2 regions of the Halobacillus sp. B23F22_1 genome follow, and region 2 is predicted to be linked to the other one. Evidence: riboswitches for the same ligand, from Rfam matches in the RefSeq annotation. Region 2 holds a riboswitch; the other holds the start of a gene.
The links. A riboswitch is a leader RNA that binds a small molecule or an ion and turns the genes downstream of it on or off. The one in region 2 is predicted to bind S-adenosylmethionine.

Region 1 (10,985 bases), on a different contig from region 2:
AGCGAGAATCGAATCATTGGGATTTGAGCCGAAAATAAAACCAGAATCAATTACGGCAAGCAGTTATGCCAATAAGTACACGAAATAAATTAAGCCGCAGCTTGTTGATGACTTCTACGAGGTTTACGCGTTGCTAAATATACTCCTGCAAAAATGAGCACAAGCCCGAGGATAATGTTTTTTGTAATGGGTTCATCAAGTAATACGTACCCCCATACCATAGCAGTGATCGGAATAATGTAAGTCACTGATGTTGCAAACTCCGCACTGCCATTCTTAACCATATAGTAAAATAATAAGTGGGCAAATCCAGAACCAAAGCAGCCTAACCCAATGATAGAAAGCCATACAAGGGGACGACGAAGGACCTCTTCATTAATAACGGAGAGGGAGTTTGTCATCATCATACCCCCTAACCCGAATAGAGCAGCAACAAGCAAAGAAAACGTGGTCACAATAAGGATAGATGTCTCCTGTAAATGTCTTTTAGTAAATTGAGAGGCAACACCATATGAAATAGCAGCTAAAATCATGGTACCTATGCCGATAAAACTTTCACTAAAAAGAGCAAAAAAGTCAAATTCCATTAAAACTAATATGCCAACAAACCCGAGGACAATCCCTATCCATTGTCTTCGCTTCAATAGAACGGAAAAACACATAAATCCTACAAGCCCTGTACAAATTGGCGTTAAAGTATTCATTACGGCAGCCGTACTGCTATGTATTTCTGTTTCACTCCATGCAATCAGCCCCCATGGCAGTCCAGCATTAAAAACACCGACAAAGAACATAGCTTTCCATGGAAGAGACCCTTTTAACTCTTTTCTCTTTATCCATAAAAACGGCAGTAATACCAGGGCACCTGCTAAACATCTAAAAAAAACTGTCCCCCACACTCCAATAGGATCGAGAAGCCATTTTATAAACACAAAGGATAATCCCCAAATAAAGCTTAGACCAATTAATGCACTGTATAATTTCATCGATGGACACCTCTTATCCTAAGAAAACACACCCTCCACTGAAGGGTGTGCCTTTCCTCATCTGTTCGTTGTTTTCAAAACTTCTAATACTTCCGATGGCTCGGCCCGATCTTTGTAATCGGCTTTCGTATATTCATAGACTATCGTTCCGTGTCTGTCTATCACATACGTAGCAGCCACAGGGAGTTCCCACGTTTCATCCCCGTTATGCTTATCAACATCTAATCCTTTTTGTTTATAAATGTCAACAAGGTAGTCCGGGACCGGATAAACAAGTTGATATTCACGTGCCACTTTGTTTCCTACATCGCTTAACACATGAAAACTCAGTTCATTTTTCTGTGAGGTACTTAGCGAGTAATCCGGGGTTTGTGGACTAATGGCGATCAACTCCCCACCTGCATCATGAATTTCATTTAATATTTGTTGATACTCTCTTAATTCCATATTGCAGTAAGGGCACCATCCTCCGCGATAAAACGTTACAATCACCGGTCCAATATCAAGTTGGTTGGAGAGGTTGATCGAGTTCCCATTAGGATCGGGAAGAGTGAAATCCGGGGCTTTGTCTCCTTCTTTTAAACCTTCACCATCATCCGAACTTTTCAATTCATCAATCGCGCTTTTCATTTTCTTTTGAACATCGTCAGGGGTCGCTTCTTTAAACTTCTGCAAATACTCATTGTAGCGTTCCTTCATCTCGGTCTTCATATGAAAAACTCCTTTAGTGAGGTATAGACTAAGTATAAGTGATAAAAGGACAAGTTTGAAGAAAAGCGCTTTATTCGACTTGTTGATTAGCGGGAATGGTGGTCCACCACGCAATCCAGACAGCCAGCACACCTGCCACTAATTTCCCTGTCATAACCGCTACAATTAACTCTTTCTCCACTCCAGCCACAAAGCCGATATGACTTCCAAAAGAAAAAGCCCCGCTCACCGCAAAAGCCGCATTCATTACTTTTCCTTTAGGGTTCATATCTTTCATCGTTGCAAACATAGGCAAATGATGAGCTAAAGAAGCAATAAAGCCGGCCACCGATGGCGAATTGATACCTAATTGAATGCTCAGTCGTTCCCAAAGCTTCGATCCCTTTTGGTTAATAAAAGCAACCAAAGGATAAGCCCCAGCCAAGGTAATCGTTATTCTCCCTACAATTTCAATTCCTTCCTCTAACGGAGCCATCCCAGGAATAACAGTAAAATCAGTTAACGTCTCGAAAATGACCATAACCAACCCAAACATAATGAGGATTTCTATACCTCTTCCAAACTTCGAAAACAGGACTATGGTAAGAGTAGTGAATTTCCATAATCCTACGCCAATGAGAACAGCTAAAATAGCAGCAGGAATTAAATTTTGAATCATCCATACCCATTCATAACCTGCTAATGCTCCACCAGTTAAACAGCCAATAGGTATCGTCATCATACCGATTAATATACCTTTCGCAAAATAGCTTCGATCCCTTTTTTGAACAATAGTCAAAGCGATAGGAATCGTAAATACCAACGTCGGCCCCATCATCGTTCCTAAAAATGCCCACGAAAATACTGCAGCATCCTTATCTGATGCTAACGCTTCTGATAACGGATAAGCCCCCATATCAATGGCTAACAGCATAGAAGCGAACATCGCTGGGTCCGCTCCCATCCACTCAAAAATAGGAATAACAAGAGGAGAGAGAGCATCGGAAATCACAGGAGCCAGTGAGATAATCCCTACCATAGCTAAAGCCAGAGGGCCCATCATTAAAAAAGCCTCGTGAAAGCGATCGCCGAGACTTAAACGATTACCAAGAAAAGTGTAATCAACTGCCCCCAGCACCATAAATGCTGCCATTAAAATAAGTATCATATCATTTAACAACATACGGACCTCTCCCTCGTTTTCACACACAGCCTGGAAGAATTAAAAGCTAATATCAACTAAGTGATTCATTTCATTCAGTAATTCCGGGTGCTTTTCAACCGATTGATAGCTGACGGTTCCTGACTGCTTTCCGTTCTCAGGCATTAAAAACGTCCCATCTTCTGTTACTGCAAAGCTGAAATCAGATTGGGACTCAGCAGCAAGTTCCCCTTCATCGGAAAAGCTGTACGTATACGTATCTTGTGTATTCATTTTCTCCTTCATTTCACTTTCGTCACTTTTCTTTATTTCCATCCCATTGAGCTTCGCGAGTAACTCTTCATTAGTTTCTTTCTCCTGCCTTACTGCCGTTTGTTCTTCAGTTGTCCGTTGATCTTCTACTTTTTGAATATACAACGTTTCCGAAACATCCTCACTTCCAATGTCGACTTGGTCTGTCTCACTTCCACAAGCACTAAGTATGGTCCCAAACATTATTAAAAGGATATAATAGTATCGAATAGTTTCCCTACTTTCTTTTATTTATCTATCATCCATTTAAAATGGTAAACTTTCAATAAGTCAAGTATAGAAAAGGAGAATGGATGATGATCAAGCTTGAATACTTTACGAAAAATGATTATGGCACGCTTATTCAATGGGTAGAATCTCCTTCCTTTTTACTTCAATGGGCAGGGCCAGCCTTTGCATATCCATTAAGCTGTAATCAACTGGATAAGTACTTAAAGGAAGCCAACCAGGCAGATGGATCTTCACTAATTTTTAAAGCTGTAGAGAAATCCAGCACTCGATCAGTCGGGCACATTGCTTTAAATAATATTGATTACGATAACCGATCAGCGCGGATTGGTAAAGTGTTAGTCAGTAAGGATGCACGTGGAAGAGGAATAGGAGTTATCATGATGGAGGAGATCTTAAAGATCGCTTTTGATAGGTTAAACTTACATAAAGTAACTTTAGGAGTGTTTGAATTTAATAAGCCTGCAATTCATATGTATAAAAAAGCTGGCTTTCAAATTGATGGGTTACTTCGAGATCATCGAAGGTTCGGAGAAGAATACTGGAATTTATATGAAATGAGCATTTTATATTATGAATGGAAAGCCAACGAAGGAATTACATAGAATTTACACATTGATCTTTTGAGTAACTATATATTAATTACCAAAAATTTGCTAAGCTAGTGGTTCAAAGCAATTAAGAAAGGATAGATAGATATGAAAAAACGTTTGATCGCTATAGGGATTGCTTCCGCTTTATTAATTATTGCGATCCTCATTCAAAGCATTGGCTTTTTAACATCAAGTACGTTTACGGAGTCTTCCCAAGGATTGTTTGGTGGAGACAGCAATAATGAGAAACCAAGAGAAGAAGTTATTGAAGAAGGCTCCTCCTCGGATCGTATAGCCCGTATATCCGTAGAGGGAACAATAATGAGCGGCCAGGGATCTAATCCTTTTATGGGAGAAGGTTATAACCATGAAGCTTTACTAGAACAGTTAGAAGCCATAAAAGAAGACCCTAGCATTAATGGAGTGTTGCTTTACGTAAACTCCCCAGGCGGAGGAGTGTTTGAAAGTGCTGAAATTCACGACAAGCTGAATGAATTAAAAGAAGAAGATAAATCTCTATATGTTTCAATGGGCGGTATGGCTGCTTCTGGAGGCTATTACATATCAACTCCAGCGGATCAAATATTTGCTTCTGAAGAAACATTTACCGGCTCATTAGGCGTTATTATGGAAAGCGTAAATTATGAAGAATTAGCCGATGAATATGGCGTTAAATTCAATACCATCAAGAGCGGCGAATTTAAAGATATTATGAGTCCAACTAAAGAAATGACAGAGGAAGACCGTGAAATTATTCAAACGCTTGTAGATGAGTCCTACCAAGGGTTTGTCGATGTCATCAGTGAAGGTCGTGACATGCCTGAAGATGAAGTAATAGAAATTGCAGACGGCCGTATTTATTCTGGTCAGCAAGCATTAGATAATGGCCTAATTGACAACATCGGATTTGAAGAAGATGCGTTAGCTGCCCTGAAAGAAGAAATCGGCGGGAATCCTGAAGTAATTGAGTACCAGCCTAGTGGAGAAAGGTTGTTCGGTATTCCTATCGATATGAAAAGTTTCCTGCCAACAAGCGAAGTAAAATGGATCAACGAAATGATCGAGAAACGTCAAGGTCCTAGATTAATGTACATGTATTCTGAGTAAAGGAGGAATTAGATGGATACAGTAGAACCCACCCATCAGCCCAATCACTTAAATCAAGCTGTGACATCAAACCTTAACGAAATCCACCGTATCGTATACGCTGGTTTTATTCCACGTTTTTTTGCTTACATCATTGATTTAATTGTAATTTGGAGTATCAATTCAATCATCACGCGCCCGCTTTTAAGAGTAACCAATCTATCCGAAGCCAAGCTTTGGATTGAGCTGTTAAGCGCCGCGAACATCACTCAATCGATTGTGTTTTTTCTTTATTTTGTATTAATGACTTTCTATTTCCGGGCCACATTAGGAAAAATGACTCTGGGGTTATCGGTAGAATCATTAAAAGGAAAGCACTTAACGAAAGGGCAGATTATTTACAGAGAGTTTGTAGGACGTTATATAAGTATGGCTGTTTTAGGTCTTCCTTATCTTGTAGTCATCTTCACGAAAAAGCATCAAGGGATCCATGACCTGTTTGCCGATACTTCTGTAATCAAAGACAGAATGAAGAAATTAAATCGAGAAATCGAATCTACTTTAGAATAAACATAAAAATCCGCTTCCTTTATTTAAAAGGAAGCGGATTTTTAATAAGATCAGCCAATGCCGCAAGCAAAGGAGCCATTCTTCTGAGCATACTTTTGATGGTATTCTTCCGCCTCATAAAATTCACGGGCCGGTGTAACTTCAGTTACGATTCTACGTTTAAAAATCCCTTTATTTGTCCACTGCTGAATTTTCTCCTCAGCAATGGCTTTTTCAGCTTCATTTTGGTAAAAGATAGCGGAACGATATTGATGACCAACATCGATTCCCTGCTTATTTTTAGTTGTAGGGTCATGGGCTTCAAAAAAGATATTAACCAATCCGCCATACGTAATGACTTCTGGGTCATATTCAATACGAATTGCTTCTGCATGGCCAGTTGTTCCTGTTTTCACTAGTTCGTAGGTTGGACTTTCAACATGGCCGCCCGTATACCCTACACGTGTATGTGTAATTCCTTCGAAACGCTCGAAGAAAGCTTCAACTCCCCAAAAACATCCTGCTCCAAAAATTGCTGTTGCCATTTGTCATCTTCCCTTTCCATTAACGCAACTTCCACCTAAGAGAGTTTGACGGTTCAAGCTACCAAAAAACCCCTTTTCTTATCCAGTATAAGAAAAGGGGTCGTAAATTTCCGTACGATCCTCTCATCTTCTAGAGTGAAATAACACTCTACAGGAATTGGCACCGTTCTCGTCAATCCTTAGATTAATTCGATGGTTGCCGGGCATCAAAGGGCCAGTCCCTCCGCCTCTCTGGATAAGAAGTTTCCGTTATAATTTTAAGTTATTTTATATATTACAATGTTTCAATCTCGAAGTAAAGGCGAATGCTTCATTTTTTTTGAAAAATTTATGAATTTCCATTTCCCGTTGTTATGACCTCTTCAAACGGCTGTACAATGACAAACCCTTCACCTTTAAACTCCATTTGAACAGATTCACCGCTCCCACGGCCAATAAATGTCTTTAGACTTACATCAGTACGAAATTCCGGCTTTAAATGTCCTGACCAGGCTACCGTCGCATTTGGATCTGTAATGACAGGATCCCCTGGTCGTACAAGCAAAGTTAATGGCTCATAGTGAGAAGTAATCGCCACCCTTCCCCGGCCCTCTAACGTCACGTTGAACAGTCCGCCAGACATCATGCCAGCTACTTTTTTCATTAATTTAATATCCCATGATATGCCAGGCTCAAAGGCAAGAAGATCGTTCCCGTTAACAGTAATGGATTCATTATTTAAATCAAAAATAGTAATCTTTTTCCCTTGATCAGCTAAGTATAGACGACCTTTTCCGGCTGCCTTCATCAAAGAACTGCCTTCGCCCGAGAAGGCTTTCTTAAACATTTTTCCCACACCATGTTCGAGTATCCCTTCCCTTTCAAACTTGATGGAACCATTATAGGAAATCATCGATCCTGCTTTGGCCCATACTTGATCAGAAAGGTTTACTTCTAATATACGCTCTGTTTCCAGTTCAAAGAACTCATTTTCAGCTTCATCCTGCTTCGTTTTTCTTATGAATTCATCAATCGAATAATTGCTCACGATCTCTCCCCTTTCCTGTCTCGTCCTTATTGTATACGAGAAAGAGGGGATAAATGATTCATTAAGTTAAACATTTATCCTCCTAGAAAAAGGGCACCATATAAAAGCGAGCCCGCAATGACAAAAGCCGGGTGTACTTTTACTCGCTCAAGTAAAACATAGCTCACTGCAATTAAAATAACTGTTTGCACCATCCCTGCAGATCCATAGGACGTTTCAAAGAATTGATAAGCCATTACCCCGAGCAGAATAGCGATAACTGGACGAATAAAAGAGGTCATGGCTTTCACACGTGGAGACCCTTTAAATTTATTTAGAAGACTTAATAACGCAATCATTAAAATAAGCGATGGAGCGACCGTAGCAAATACTCCAATAAATGCTCCTAAAATGCCGGCTTGTTCATAACCTATAAACCCTGCCATTTTCGTTGCAATCGGTCCGGGCAGTGCATTGGCTACGGCAAGCATTTCACTGAACTCGTTTACCGACATCCACCCAAATCGGCCGACTACTTCATTTTCGACTAAGGGAATAGAAGCCGGGCCGCCACCGTACCCCACAACTCCCGGAATAAAAAACGCTACGAAAATCTGCCAATAAATCATAAAGAAGACTCCTTACTGCTGTAATTCTTCTCATCTTTATTCTTTCTCATAGGTTTGACTAATGCAAATATCAGCAGAGCCAAAATCACAATTCCTGGATGAACCCCAATGACTTCTATTAAAATAAGCGAGATTCCACCGAGCAGAAAAGTAATCCAAATACCTAGGTTATCCTTGGACTTTTTTATGAAATCGAATGTTAACACAGCTAACATTACACCAACTACCGGCACGACCGCTTGAGTCATTCCATTCACCCAGTCTAACTCTCGAAAGTTATTCAAAAAGGATAATAGTATGATTAAGACTGCTATAGTTGGCAGGATCGTAGCTAATATCGCATTCAGCATTCCGGTATAGCCGGAAACCCTGTATCCAATATAGCCAGCCATTTTGGTAGCAATAGGGCCCGGGAGAGAATTACCCAGAGCCAGGATGTCGGCAAAATCATCATCAGACAGCCATTTATATTTTTCTACTACTTCTTTATGAACGAGCGGTATAGAGGACGGACCTCCTCCGTACCCAAAAATCCCTACTCTAAAAAAGGCAAGGAAGAGATTCCACTGTTGCAAGACCATTCACCCCTTTTTATATTTAATAGGCCGAGATAGCACCATCCGTCCGGGATTCAGTCCCCCCGAATAATGATCCAGTTTCCTGGTCTCTCCAAATAACCTGACCTCTTCCGAAAGCTCCTGTTTCCAGCTGAACTTCCACGTTATGGCCTTTTCTTCTCAGGGATTCAGCAATATGAGTTGGAAAATCAGGTTCCACCCATACCGTCTTATCCTTCATCCACTGCCAACGCGGGGCATCCAGAGCAGCTTGAGGATTTAATTGAAAATCGATGGTATTCATAGCCACCTGCAGATGCCCTTGCGGCTGCATGAATCCTCCCATTACCCCAAAAGGTCCTACTGCCTTATTATCCTTTGTCAGGAACCCTGGAATTATTGTATGGTAGGAACGTTTATTTCCTTGCAAGCAATTAACGTGGTCAGGATCCATAGAAAAATTATGTCCACGGTTTTGAAGTGAAATCCCCGTCTCCGGAACAACTAGGCCGGACCCGAAGCCCATATAATTGCTCTGAATAAAAGAAACCATATTTCCTTCACTGTCAGCAGCAGCCAGATACACTGTACCCCCTTTCGGTGGGTCTCCAGCTTCCGGCTGTAACGCCTCTTCTCCGATTAATGCTCTACGCTCAGCAGCATATTCACGGTTTAATAACTGCTCTAATCCAACCTTCATATGCCTTTCATCTGTTATATACTTCTCTCCGTCAGCAAATGCCAATTTCATAGCTTCGATTTGCCAATGATAAATATCTGTGTCGTTTTTAGAATGGACATTAAAACCTTCCATAATATTTAAGGCAGACAAGGCGACCATCCCCTGACCATTCGGGGGGATCTCCCACACATCATATCCTCTGTAATTGACAGATACTGGGTCCACCCACGCGGGCTGAAAGTTTTGTAAATCCCTCTTTCGGATATAGCCGTTATATTTTCTGGAAAAGCGATCTATTTTATCAGCGATATCGCCGTGATAAAAAGCTTCACCTTTTGTTTCTGCGATTTTCCTTAAGGTTTCAGCGTGACCTTGTGACTTCCAGGTTTCTCCGATCTTGGGCGCACTTCCTTCAGGAGCAAACGTTTCAAACCAGTGCGAAAATTCATCGCCGTTTAGAACTTCACGAAATTTATTGACGCCTGCTTCCCAAAACTTTCCTAATACAGGCGTAATAGGGAAACCATTTTCAGCATAATCTATGGCGGGAGCGAGCACTTCTGTTAATGGAAGGTTACCAAAACGTTCTGATAGTTCTGCCCAAGCACCAGGGGCCCCTGGAACGGTTACGGGTATAAATCCGTATTTCGGGATCTCATCATATCCATTTTCTTTTAATGAATCAATTGATATGGAGGAAGGTGAATGACCGCTGCTGTTTAATCCATACAGCTTATCTTTCATCCAGACAATGGCGAAAGCATCGCCTCCAATGCCGTTTGATGTAGGCTCAACTACGGTAAGAGCAGCCGCTGTAGCAATGGCTGCATCAACTGCATTCCCGCCTTTCTTTAACATATCAAGTCCTGCCTGGGAAGCTAACGGCTGGGAAGTAGCGACCATTCCTCTATTAGAAATGGCGGAAGTTCTTTTAGCGGTATAAGGCTGGTACAAATAATCCATTTTTTCCATATGTATAATTCCTTTCTAATTATAGATTTAAAAAATATGCCCCCGCCTTGCCAACAGAGCCCGTCTGAGGAGGGCGAATCTTTTAAACTTCATGACAAGCCACAAAATGTTCTGGCTCAACTTCCCTCCACTCCGGTCTCTCTATCCTGCACCTTTCATGGGCTAACGGACATCTTGTATGAAATGGACATCCCTTGGGATAATCAGCCGGATCAGGCAGCTCGCCTTCCAACCGGACTCTATTCCTTTTGGCCGCAGGATCAGGACGTGGAATAGCTGAAAGAAGGGCCTGAGTATAGGGATGGAGAGGATTGTTATATAGATCTTCAGATGGAGCCAGTTCTGCGGATGCTCCTAAATACATCACTAACACTCGAGTGCTGACATGTCTAACTACGCCAAGATCATGAGAAATAAATAAGTACGTTAACTGATGAGATTTTTGCAGTTTTTTTAGTAATTGAATAATTTGAGCTTGTACTGATACATCAAGGGCTGACACAGCTTCATCACAAATAACCATAGATGGGTTTAAGGTAAGGGCTCTGGCAATACCGATTCTTTGTCTTTGACCGCCGCTGAATTCGTGCGGGTATCGGTCTGCATGTTCTTCCTTAAGCCCCACTTCTACTAACAGTTCCTTAACTCTCTTTTCTCTTTCTTTCTTCTTTATTTTCGTATGAATAATATAAGCTTCTTCCAGCGCTGCCCCCACTCTTTGACGGGGGTTTAAGGAAGCATAGGGATCTTGAAAGATCATCTGCATATCCTTCTTAAACTTTTTAAGCTTCTTATCAGAGAGTCCGCCTATTTCTTCTCCTCGGAACTTAATTGATCCCTCAGTTAAATCTTCTAACCCTAGGATTGTACGGCCAAAGGTCGACTTGCCACACCCAGACTCTCCTACAACTCCTAAAGTTTCCCCTTCATATATATGAAGGGAAACATTCTCCACAGCTTTTACATTTGATTTTGTCCTCTTAATAAA
Region 2 (10,985 bases):
TACACCAGGATCACCAATAATCAAGACTTTTTTCATGAAAAAGCCTCCTTCTAGCAGTAGATCATTTTTTATGGAAAAATGTATTTTTTGTAAAAGCAGCCATCTCCAGCTCTTCAATCGTCTCGCAATACGTCTTCTCAATATCACCGCTTAGTTGTTTAATCGGTTGTTTCACGAAATGAAACATCTTCTTATTAGGGTACCAATCACCCGGCTCAGCTTTGTTGTGCTCCCAATCCTTCCAAACAGAAGGGAGGGAAGGACTATAGATACGTGAGGCTTTTACTTGCAGTGAACATGGGCTGCTTTTTAATTCATGCACTTGTCCGGGGGTGGATTCTTTCACATCATTAAAAAGGTCGGGCCAGTAATCTTTACGTGAACCTGTATGAGGGTTTGTCTCGGCCCACTTGACGGTCTGAGTCAGCCTACTTTGAACTGAAAAAAGTAAATCGTATAATCCTTTCCCTAAAGTAATTCGGTCTTCCACTGATGAAAAGTGATGTACCGTTCCACCAACCAGTTTTGTTTTTTGCTGCAGAGGAGTAGTGTATGGTATAAGGATGTGATTGAAGTCTAAAACGTCCTGCAGTTTAAACATGATCGTATCGAGCACTTTATTTTTGTAGTGTGTATTATGGATCACCCGTTTTTCAATATACTGCTGCTCATTTATGATTAGAGCAATGGTCAACTCTTCTTTCCGTTCATTAGACCACATATTCTCCCAGAAAGGCTTCATAAACTTAGAAATGTTAAGCGGGTCGAGCAAGTGGAAGAGTGGACGCTTCTGTTTCTTGCTTTCTTCATATAACAGTAATTGAGGATAAGCATCCTGAAAGATGAGCCAATTGCCCCGTTCTAAGAAAGCGAAGAAGTCGACTTGTTCTTGGTCGGTTAACAACTTTGGTAAATACTCTCCTTTGAGATCAGTCATATTCCATCCGGCATTACGTGAGACGAGGTGAGCCAGCAGTGCCCAATGGACTTCAGGATGGTTTTGATAAAAGTTGAAATAAGCCTGGGTTCTCGTAATATTATTTTGATTATTTGCCGCTGCAGCTTTTCGAATACGTTCAATGATGTTTAATTCATCTTGAGGAAGCGTGGGACGGCCAGGGGTGTTCAATGACTGGGTGATGCTTCTTTTTAATTGTTTAATATGTTTTCTCGTTCGTTTGAGCAAGGTGGAAGACCTCCTTTCACGTATTTCCTATAAATAGTATATGGGGGAATTTACCTTATCATGTTTTTTGGTAAAATAATGTAATCGTTAGTTTTTACATATAGCTTAGTTGTTATACAGGCATGGTTTGACCATTTAGGTTTGATTACTTTTAAAAGAAACATTTGCAAAACGACGGTAGTGTCGTTATAATAATAAAAACGACATTGGTGTCTTTATGGGGGCGGTACGGGGATGAAGTTAAGTAAAAATAGGGGATATGTAACGTTAATGACTGCGCAGGTGATTTCAAGCCTCGGGGACTGGCTGAGTATTGTAGCCATCATTACGCTGGTAGGTTTAAAGTGGGAAGCTACACCAATGCAAGTCTCACTCGTTTTTTTATGTCTGGCGTTACCTATGGCTCTGCTTGGTCCCGCAGCAGGCACAGTTGCAGATCGAATGAACCGGAAACTGCTGATGATGATGTCAGATCTCGTGAGGGCTGGGCTGTTTCTAGTGCTTGCTTTTGCGGAAACATTGTGGCTCGTTTATTTATGTTTGTTTACTATAGGCGCATTTTCAGCTGTTTTTGTTCCAGCGAAAAATGGTAAGTTAAAAGAGCTGGTAGCACCTGAGCACATGAAAAGTGCGATGTCGGTCACTTCGATGATTGATTCTAGTACAAAGGTTATGGGGCCTCTTCTCAGCGGTTTATTAGTAGCGGCTTTTGGGGCGAAAATCGTTTTTTTTATTGATTCAGCTTCTTTTTTTCTCTCCGCCATATTTATTTTTCTACTGCCAAAATCTTTGGAAACTTTAAATGAAGAACAAGGGGAAGAAGGTCATCGGTTCACTTTTAAACACGAGTTCCTCACAGGACTTTCTTTTATCCAACGAGACTCCTTTATCGTGATGGGCTTAGCCTTTTTAGGAGTCAGTTTATTGATTTTACAATTAGCCGATTCACAAATTATTATTCTCATTCGCGATCTGTCCACCGCCTCTCCAGATTTATTCGGCTACATTGTTACAGCGTCAGGGCTCGGGATGTTCCTTGCAGGGTGGCGGCTGGCGAAAAAAACGGATTATCGAGCGTTTCCTAATATGTTAGCCGGTGTAAGCGGGTTGGGAATCAGTTTTGCCATGATGGGCGTTTGTACTTATTTTGACGTTGCCTTTTCTATCTTATGGGGTCCTTTGTTTGGCTTGACCGGAGGGTTTGCGGCCAGTCATATTTTTGTTCCTTTTCAGGCAACCGTTCAAGTTGAAACACCTGTTCACATGACAGGGAGAGTGTTCGGCGTGATAAATAGCGTAATGACAATAGCTACAATTATTGGTCCTTTACTTGGGGGATGGCTCGCTAGTCAGTTTGGAGCGGTCCCAACTTTTATCGTCACGGCCTCAATTCTCGTTCTTATTTCGTTCACAGGGTATTTAGCGAAAAATAAAGTAGAAAGGGGAAGAGTCCATGGCACCGAAAGTCAGCCAGGAACACCTGGAGCAACGACGAGCTGATATTTTAGCAGCAGCCAAAAAGGTGTTTAGCAGGCAAGGATATACCATAACCACAATGAAAGATATTATGGAGGAAGCGAAAGTCAGCAGGGGCGGTCTTTATCAGTATTTTTCGAGCAAAGAAGATCTATACGAAGCTTTATTAAACGAGGAAGTAAGTGATACGTCCCTAAAACTAGAAGATGAGGAATCATATTGGGATTTACTGCTGACGTACTTATTTGGAGAAGATCGGGTGCCCGATAATCAAATGGATCCGCTTGCTCCTAGTAATTTAGAGTTTTTTATTACCGGGAGAAATGATGAGCGACGAAGAAAATTCGGTCAGCAGCGCTATGCTTCCGGGATTACTCTTTATGCGAATATCTTTGAGGCGGGACAGAAAAGCGGGGAGTTCAGTGATCGATACGACAGCGAAACGTTAGCTCGTTCACTTATTGCTCATATTGACGGTCTGGCTCTCGATCATGCTATATTACCCGCTTCAGATTTAAAGTTGAAAGAGCAATCTGAAATGCTCGTTGAATTTTTGAAACTGGCACTTAAAATTGATTAAAAAGACTGCTCTAAAAAAGAGAGGCTATTAAAACACCTCCCTTTTATTTAATGGAATTGTTGACGCTTGCCGCGGGCACGGCCTCAGCTAACCTGGTCAAGAAATTCACTTGACTAAGTGGATCTTTGACTCGAGCATAGACCCGGATATGAGGATTCCTCCTTCGGGTCTCAAAGGCATCCAACTCAACGCGCAATGGCGAGTTTCACAGCTAATGTGAAACGAATCCTAAAACTAATTAAGGAATAGAGGGTACAGGTTTCTTGGAATTAAAAGAAGAGGCTGGGACATAAGTAAAGCTTTTATTTCAAAAAACGAATGATAAAAGCTGAATCGTGTAAGCGCAGATCATTAGCGCAGTCAAAACACGCTAGACTCCTGTAGGAACAGCGGCCGCAGGAAAGCGCTCTTTGCTTTCCGAGGAAGCTGAGGCCGTGCCCACGGAAAGGGAAGTGTTTTGAAGGAGCGAGGGTAAAATCCTTTCCTAGCAGATAAATAATCCGAACTGATTTCCATAAAATCGTTCGGATTATATTATGCCTTACTCAGTTATCTCCCAGCTTCTTTTGTAATCTGCCTCTCATAAATCTTCAGTATTTCGTGGCCTCCTTAAAAGAGGCAGTCTTTTTTATTGAAATACTTTAGTGGTCCAGCTTTCACAGTTCCATACATCTGTAACGATGTCCTGATAAAATTCAGGTTCATGGGAAATGAGAAGAACACTGCCTTTGTATTCTTTTAAGGCACGCTTCAGTTCAGCTTTCGCATCCACATCTAAGTGGTTAGTCGGCTCATCAAGCACAAGTAAGTTCGTTTCTTTATTAATAAGCTTACAGAGGCGGACCTTTGCTTTTTCACCGCCGCTCAGTACTTGCACTTTACTTTCGATATGCTTCTTAGTGAGTCCGCATTTTGCTAAAGACCCACGTACTTCCTGCTGGGTAAAGTGACGAAATTCTTCCCAGATTTCTTCAATACACGTGCGGTTAGATTCTTCTTTTAATTCCTGTTCAAAATAACCAATGTGAAGGTGTTCTCCTAATTCTACGGCTCCTGAAACCGGCTGAATTTCACCCAGGATGCTCTTTAGTAAGGTGGTTTTCCCAATCCCGTTGGCACCTGATAAAGCAATTTTCTCCCCTCGTTCCATGGCTAAATTTAATGGTTTTGATAAAGGTTCACCATAACCAATAACCAGATCGTTCGTTTCAAATAGATATTTACCAGGCGTTCGTGCCTGCTTAAAGCGGAATGATGGTTTTGGTTTTTCAGAATCAAGTTCAATGATGTCCATTTTATCAAGTTTTTTCTGGCGGGACATTGCCATTCGGCTCGTTGCCGCGTTCGCTTTATTACGAGCGACGAAGTCTTTTAAGTTCGCTATTTCTTTCTGTTGTTTCTTAAATGCTGCTTCTTTCTGCTGCTTTTTCATTTCATACACACGCAAAAACTCGTCATAATCGCCTGGATAACGTGTGAGTTCCTGATTTTCCACATGATATATCAAATTGACGACACTGTTTAAAAACGGAATGTCGTGAGAAACAAGAATAAATGCATGTTCATACGCAATTAAATAGTTACGCAGCCAATCAATATGCTTGACATCTAAATAGTTGGTCGGCTCATCCAGCAGTAGGATATCAGGCTTCTCTAGAAGAAGCTTAGCTAATAAAACTTTCGTTCGCTGCCCTCCGCTCAAATCGTGCACATCACGGTCGAGACCGATTTCATCCAGTCCAAGGCCATTAGCTACTTCGTCGACTTTGGCATCAATTGTATAAAAGTCATTGTTCGTTAAAGCCTCCTGAAGGCGTCCTGTTTCTTCAAGTAATTCTTCCAACTCTTCAGGACCTGCTTCTCCCATTTTAGCAAAAAGACTATTCATCTCTTGTTCCATATCAAATAAATATTGAAAGGCTGTGCGCAGTGCATCACGCATCGTCATGCCCTGTTTTAAATCAGCATGCTGATCTAAATAACCTATTCTTGAGTGTTTCGCCCAAGAAACCGCACCTGCATCCGGCTCTAATTGACCGGTTATAATATTCATAAACGTAGACTTACCTTCACCATTGGCTCCAATAAGTCCAATATGTTCACCTTGAAGCAAACGAAATGATACGTCATCAAAAATCGCACGGTCGCCAAACCCGTGACTTAACTTATTCACTGTGAGTAAACTCATGATATACACCTATTCCTTCGTAAAATTCTGCTTCTCCCATTATAAAGGGGAAGGCAGAGACAATAAAGCCTTTTGTTGATAAAATAAGGGTGAAGGAAATTGTTTGGAGATTGTATAGTCCGTGAATTACCAAAATCAATTCTGCATGAATTTACTTCCCGCTGTGAAAAATAACAGCGAGGGAGGTGGCAATACCGATGGCTAAAGACGTCTTGTGCGAAGTGAATAACTGTAAGTACTGGAGCAAAGGCAACAAATGTACGGCTGAAGCAATTTATGTAGTCAGTCATGCCGGGGATCAAGCGACGAAGAAAGAGGAGACTGATTGTAAAACTTTTGATCCGGAAATATAGGTTGCTCAGGGTAGTCGCTAGTCGGCTGCCCGTTTATCGTCGCCAATGATTCTGAGCAGATTACAAGGGGGAAGGTAGTTAGGAAGTCGTGCGGGACATAAACAAAAAGAATTGGTAGCTAAGCACATATAAGATCGCTGTTAAGACGGGACAGACGAAAAAACTATCCATTGATTCTGAGGATATAAGAAATAAAACATTAGAGTTGTTCGAATAAGAAGAAGACCCTGCATATTGTAAAAAATATGGATCTGTTATAGAAATGCACAATCATTACATCATTTTAAAGGGATCGTTCATTTTACGTAGAATTATTCAAGATAAGGAGGAGTTTATTTGATAAAAGCTGTGCTTTTCGATTTAGATGGGACATTGTTAGACAGGGATCAATCCTTAATAGCGTTCGCAAAGTCACAGTACCGAAAATACAGACAGCTGTGCCATATTGGTGAGAAAAAATACATAAACCGATTGGTTGAATTAGATGAAAAAGGATATGTCCCTAAGGAAGTGGTTTACCCTAAGCTGGTAGAAGAGCTTCATATTCGTGGGTTAAGGGCGGAAGAGCTTATCAAAGACTATTTTAGTTACTTTCACGAGTCCTGTATTGCTTTTCCGAACGTAAATAAGGTATTAAAAGGTCTTAAAGAAAGTGACTTTCAGCTTGGCATCATTACTAATGGAAGAGACCCTTTTCAACTTGATAACTTGCAGGCTTTAAAAATTGACCACTATTTTGATGTTATTCTTATATCTGAAAAAGAAAGGCTGAAAAAACCGGATCCGCAAATTTTTCACCGTGCATTAAAGCAGTTGAACGCTAGAGCGGAAGATAGTCTTTTTGTTGGTGATCACCCTGAAAATGATGTCAAGGCTGCTATCCAGGCAGGCATGCAGGGGGTATGGAAAAAAGAAGACTATTGGGGAAACGTAAAGGTTGAACATTCCATAGGGAAAATAGAGGAACTTCCTGTCATGATTGAACAGACGTTTTAATTGAAGGAGCCTTTTCGTTTGAACAATAAACCGTTAAAGAAAAGAGGTTTCAAAATGATTACATACATACCCCCGAAAAGCGTCTCTTCTACAAGGGAAATGGCCATTCAAAAAGGGAAATATATAATCGGTTACATGAGCCGGTATTTTCAGGATTGGGAAAGTTTAACAGCATCTCGTGAACATAAAGAAGTGAATCTCGAGGTCCTAAGTGAAGAAACGAATCAAGAATATACGATCCAGCAAGTATCCGGAGATCGGTTGCGAGGACTTGAGTGGACAATCTTTCAATGGGGAAAACCAATCGGAAAAATTGGGGCATCAAATGGTTCATCTAAGAAACACAGAATTATAGCAGAACTCTTAGACCACGAACCGATTAAGGTTGAAGCTACCTGGAAGAAGACAGGTCGGATTAATAAAAAGGGCTCCACTGTTATTAAAGGTTTTTTTCAACATAAAGTGCAAATAGAATCAATGCAAGAATTAAAAAGCTTAGACGCAGCTCTGCTGGCCAGCATAGTACATATATTTTGGAGCTCGAATGCAGAAGGTAAATAAAGGGCAGCAGGTACCGAAAAGCTGTAAAAGAGCGAAGTGTCAGGGGTGAGTCTCGGTGCCTGCTCCCCGGTAAGCGTGCCGGTTGTTAAGAGATGTGAGCTTTTCGTTTTTTAATGGATCCTTCTGTCATAGACTCATCCACTTTAGCAACATAAGGCATAAAGAAGTGGATGATCACACCGCTGAAGAGAGTAATGATAACAGTCCCTACTCCTATTGGCCCGCTAAAAAGAAAGGCTATCGCAGCAAGGACAACGCTCACTAATGCTCTCGATAGAGAAACATTTAAACCTGTCAGCTTTCTTACAACGAGCATCGTTCGATCAAATGGATTAGGTGCGAAATCGGCTTGCAAATTTATAGCAATTCCTAAGCCTGCAAAAAAGAGACCAAACAATAGACAGATCAACTGCATGACCGGGGATTCTGGCGCAATCCATCCTTCTGTAGAAAACACCCATACGTCAATGAAAAAGCCGGTAACGAGTGCTGTGATGATGGCAAAGTATTCAGGCTTTTTCTTTTCCGCGACTGCATTAAAAATGATTAACGTAAAGGCTACAACGACTTCCCAGCTGCCTATTGTAAGACCGAACGTACGAAATAATCCGACAAGAAGGGCATCAAACGGGGAAGTACCCAGGTGAGAATGAATGGTTAGCGCAATGCCGAACGTCATGATAATAATGCCCATCGTATAAAATAAGATTCGTTGTTTTGTACGAATACTCACTGAACAGCCCTCCTCTCAAATGTTATCGAACCACACTCCTTCTATCATAACCGCTGATCCCTCAATTTCCAATATATACAGTTTGAATTTATATTTAAAAAACATATTTAATATTGGCTGAAAAGTGTGAATAGTAGTACTATGTCCATTTGCGCATCTAACCCTTGTCACATTCCTTGCTTTCTTGTAAAGTAGGTCTAGATTTTAAATGAATATCGTTGATTTTCTTATCAAGAGAAGCGGAGGAACCTGGTCCTACGATGCTTCAGCAACCACTGAAAATTCAGTAAGGTGCTAAGTCCAGCAAGTGTTAACTTGGTAGATGAGAAGGGTATTAAAAGAGCCTTCTCCTAAGTGAAGGCTCTTTTTTTGGATTAACGAAAGACAAGGAGGAATTTGAATGGATCAAGATATAAAAGCCAATCCGCTCGCACTTATTCCATTTGGCGTGTTTATTATTCTATTTATAGGCTCTGGCATTATTACCGGGGATTTTTATCAAATGCCGGTACTAGTCGCGGTCTTTGCCGCCATTCTAGTCGGCTTAATGATGAATAAGAAAACGGATTTTCAAACAAAAGTGACGCAGCTGACTGAAGGAGGAGGCCACCCGAATATTATTTTAATGGTCGTTATCTTCCTGCTTGCCGGGGCCTTTGCTTCAGTAGCTGAAGGGGTGGGTGCAGTAGATTCAACTGTTAATTTAGGATTAAGTATTCTTCCTGAAAATTTACTGCTCGTCGGTTTGTTTATTATTTGCTGCTTTATTTCGATCTCAATGGGTACATCAACAGGAACAATAGCCGCACTGGCTCCCATTGGCCTCGGTGTAGCCGATCAAACAGATATTGGACTTGCATTAACGATGGGGGCCATTGTGAGCGGCTCTATGTTTGGAGATAACTTATCGATTATTTCAGATACCACCATAGCTGCCGTCCGCACTCAGGGCACGCAGATGAAAGATAAATTTAAAGCGAACTTTTTTATCGTTTTACCTGCTGCCATAGTCACGGCTGTTATTTTTAGTATATTAACAGCAAATGCGGCCTCGGTTATGGGTGAAGATACAAGCTTTCAGTTGATAAAAGTTCTTCCGTACATTGGGGTCCTCGTTTTCGCCGTTGCCGGAATTAATGTCATATTCGTGCTCATCGGCGGGATCATCTTTGCAGGCGTAGTTGGATTATCGTTAGGTGACATTGCCCTGGGAGAATACGTTACCCTTATAGGTGATGGATTTGCGAACATGCAAGAGCTGGCGATGCTGGCTATCTTATTAGGTGGTCTCGTGGAGCTAATTCGAAGAAACGGAGGCATTGCCTTCTTGATTCAGATGATCAGCCGAAAGATCTCCTCTTATAAAGGTGGAGAACTTGGTATTGCGGGCCTCGTCAGCCTCGTGAACTTTTCGACTGCTAATAACACAATTTCTATTATTACTGCTGGACCTTTAGCCAGGCAAATGGCTGAACGCTTTGACATCGATTCCCGCCGTTCCGCAAGTTTACTTGATATTTTTGCTAGTGCTGTGCAGGGGGTTATTCCATATGGCGCTCAGCTGCTAGCTGTTGCAGGGGTAGCAGGGATATCCCCGGTTGCGATTACACCTTATTGTTTTTATCCGATGTTGATCGCGCTGGCAGGGCTTCTTGCCATTGTCTTTGGATTTCCAAAGTTTACGGTAAAAGGGAGATAAATAAGTCGCTAAAGAAGAGAAGAAAAAATCTCAAATAATGGCTTTAAAGACGCCGAGACATAAGTAAAGGGGCCGGTTTTAATCGACCAGGCGTCAACCTCGAACGCTTATCGTGGCACCAACAGAGAACCATCTAAACCTATATGTTCAAATATCTGCTCCTAAGAACCATCTATACGTTGTTCTGGCTAAGACGATATAAGAGTGAAATGAAGAACAGTAAACAGAACCAAACAAGGTGCGATTTTACAACTAATGTGAAACGATTCGTTAAACTTATGAAGTGCCGCTTTTTACATTCTATCTTTCATGGACTTAGTTTTTTAGTGACTTCATGTATTTTGACGGAGCAATGGTAAAGTCCATTCTTCACACATAAATAATCCGAACTGATTTCAATAAAATCGTTCGGATTATTTTATGCTTTATTCAGTTTTATCCCAGCCTTTATCCTACTCATATGATGCTTTTGACAGAGGAAGTTCTTTAAATTCTTCTTTACTTCGAACAATACTAAATACATAATTCCGCAGCTCAATTAGCTTCTGTGCATCATGAGTAGGTTCACAGTAAGCTCCTGAAACAGAATGCGTGATCGTTTCTCCCTCTATAATAATTCTCCATATGTCCTCTTCGTGTGGTTCCTGCGTACAAATTGTTTCGCTCACTTGTTCAGGGGTCAATTTTTTCTTTTCTACTATATTCATTTCTTTCATTTTTTCATAAATTTTATCGTTTTCCTTAGGTGAAAAGGCTATATCTGCTGTGACTGCACCTTCGGCTATTAAATCCTTGGTTACTTGATCTTCAAACGAGTTCACTTCATTTTTATAGTTCACTCCGAATTGCACAGAAAATCCAAAGTCATCGGGCTTCTGTTCTGGCATCATATGCTTAATGAACCCGATTTCTTTTGTGGAAGAGTGAAGGCCTACATTGGAATCTATTTGTGTTGCGTCACAACCATCTAAGAGTAAAACGAATGAGATTATAATGAACCATTTTTTAAACAAAAAGTCACCTCACTCACTATTGTTTAGTAAATAATTACAAATTAACTTTAGCATAGGTAAGATCTCCTGGGGGAGGTAATTGGTGTAAGCGGAAAATTAAATCGAGTCAGAAGGGAAGTACATTACATCTTTAGGGTCAAAAAAGCTTGTAGAAAAACCCGAGGTTCTCTACAAGCTAAAAGTCTTTTATTATTGAGCTT

Region 1: it holds a riboswitch for S-adenosylmethionine, as region 2 does, so the genes downstream of both, msrA (peptide-methionine (S)-S-oxide reductase MsrA) here and ACGTNH_RS12575 (Na+/H+ antiporter NhaC family protein) in region 2, are expected to answer to the same signal.

What each region holds. Positions count from the first base shown of each region.
Region 1 covers NZ_JBIEKE010000003.1:210,692-221,676, forward strand. The annotation lists gene ACGTNH_RS16185 (ribonuclease H-like YkuK family protein) at 1-88, shown strand, start outside; gene ACGTNH_RS16190 (DMT family transporter) at 90-986, opposite strand; gene ACGTNH_RS16195 (peroxiredoxin-like family protein) at 1,044-1,697, opposite strand; gene eutH (ethanolamine utilization protein EutH) at 1,768-2,859, opposite strand; gene ACGTNH_RS16205 (hypothetical protein) at 2,899-3,255, opposite strand; gene ACGTNH_RS16210 (GNAT family N-acetyltransferase) at 3,447-3,983, shown strand; gene sppA (signal peptide peptidase SppA) at 4,077-5,078, shown strand; gene ACGTNH_RS16220 (RDD family protein) at 5,091-5,627, shown strand; gene msrA (peptide-methionine (S)-S-oxide reductase MsrA) at 5,678-6,151, opposite strand; SAM riboswitch class I at 6,272-6,393, opposite strand; gene ACGTNH_RS16230 (AIM24 family protein) at 6,480-7,178, opposite strand; gene ACGTNH_RS16235 (chromate transporter) at 7,253-7,786, opposite strand; gene ACGTNH_RS16240 (chromate transporter) at 7,783-8,361, opposite strand; gene ACGTNH_RS16245 (gamma-glutamyltransferase family protein) at 8,384-9,988, opposite strand; gene ACGTNH_RS16250 (ABC transporter ATP-binding protein) at 10,080-10,985, opposite strand, start outside.
Region 2 covers NZ_JBIEKE010000002.1:942,750-953,734, reverse strand. The annotation lists gene ACGTNH_RS12620 (nucleoside hydrolase) at 1-36, opposite strand, end outside; gene ACGTNH_RS12615 (DUF2515 family protein) at 62-1,186, opposite strand; gene ACGTNH_RS12610 (MFS transporter) at 1,421-2,686, shown strand; gene ACGTNH_RS12605 (TetR/AcrR family transcriptional regulator) at 2,640-3,242, shown strand; gene ACGTNH_RS12600 (ABC-F family ATP-binding cassette domain-containing protein) at 3,871-5,430, opposite strand; gene ACGTNH_RS12595 (DUF1540 domain-containing protein) at 5,628-5,783, shown strand; gene ACGTNH_RS12590 (HAD family hydrolase) at 6,120-6,779, shown strand; gene ACGTNH_RS12585 (hypothetical protein) at 6,834-7,340, shown strand; gene ACGTNH_RS12580 (YczE/YyaS/YitT family protein) at 7,426-8,073, opposite strand; SAM riboswitch class I at 8,298-8,402, shown strand; gene ACGTNH_RS12575 (Na+/H+ antiporter NhaC family protein) at 8,474-9,772, shown strand; gene ACGTNH_RS12570 (hypothetical protein) at 10,225-10,785, opposite strand; gene metC (cystathionine beta-lyase) at 10,975-10,985, opposite strand, start outside.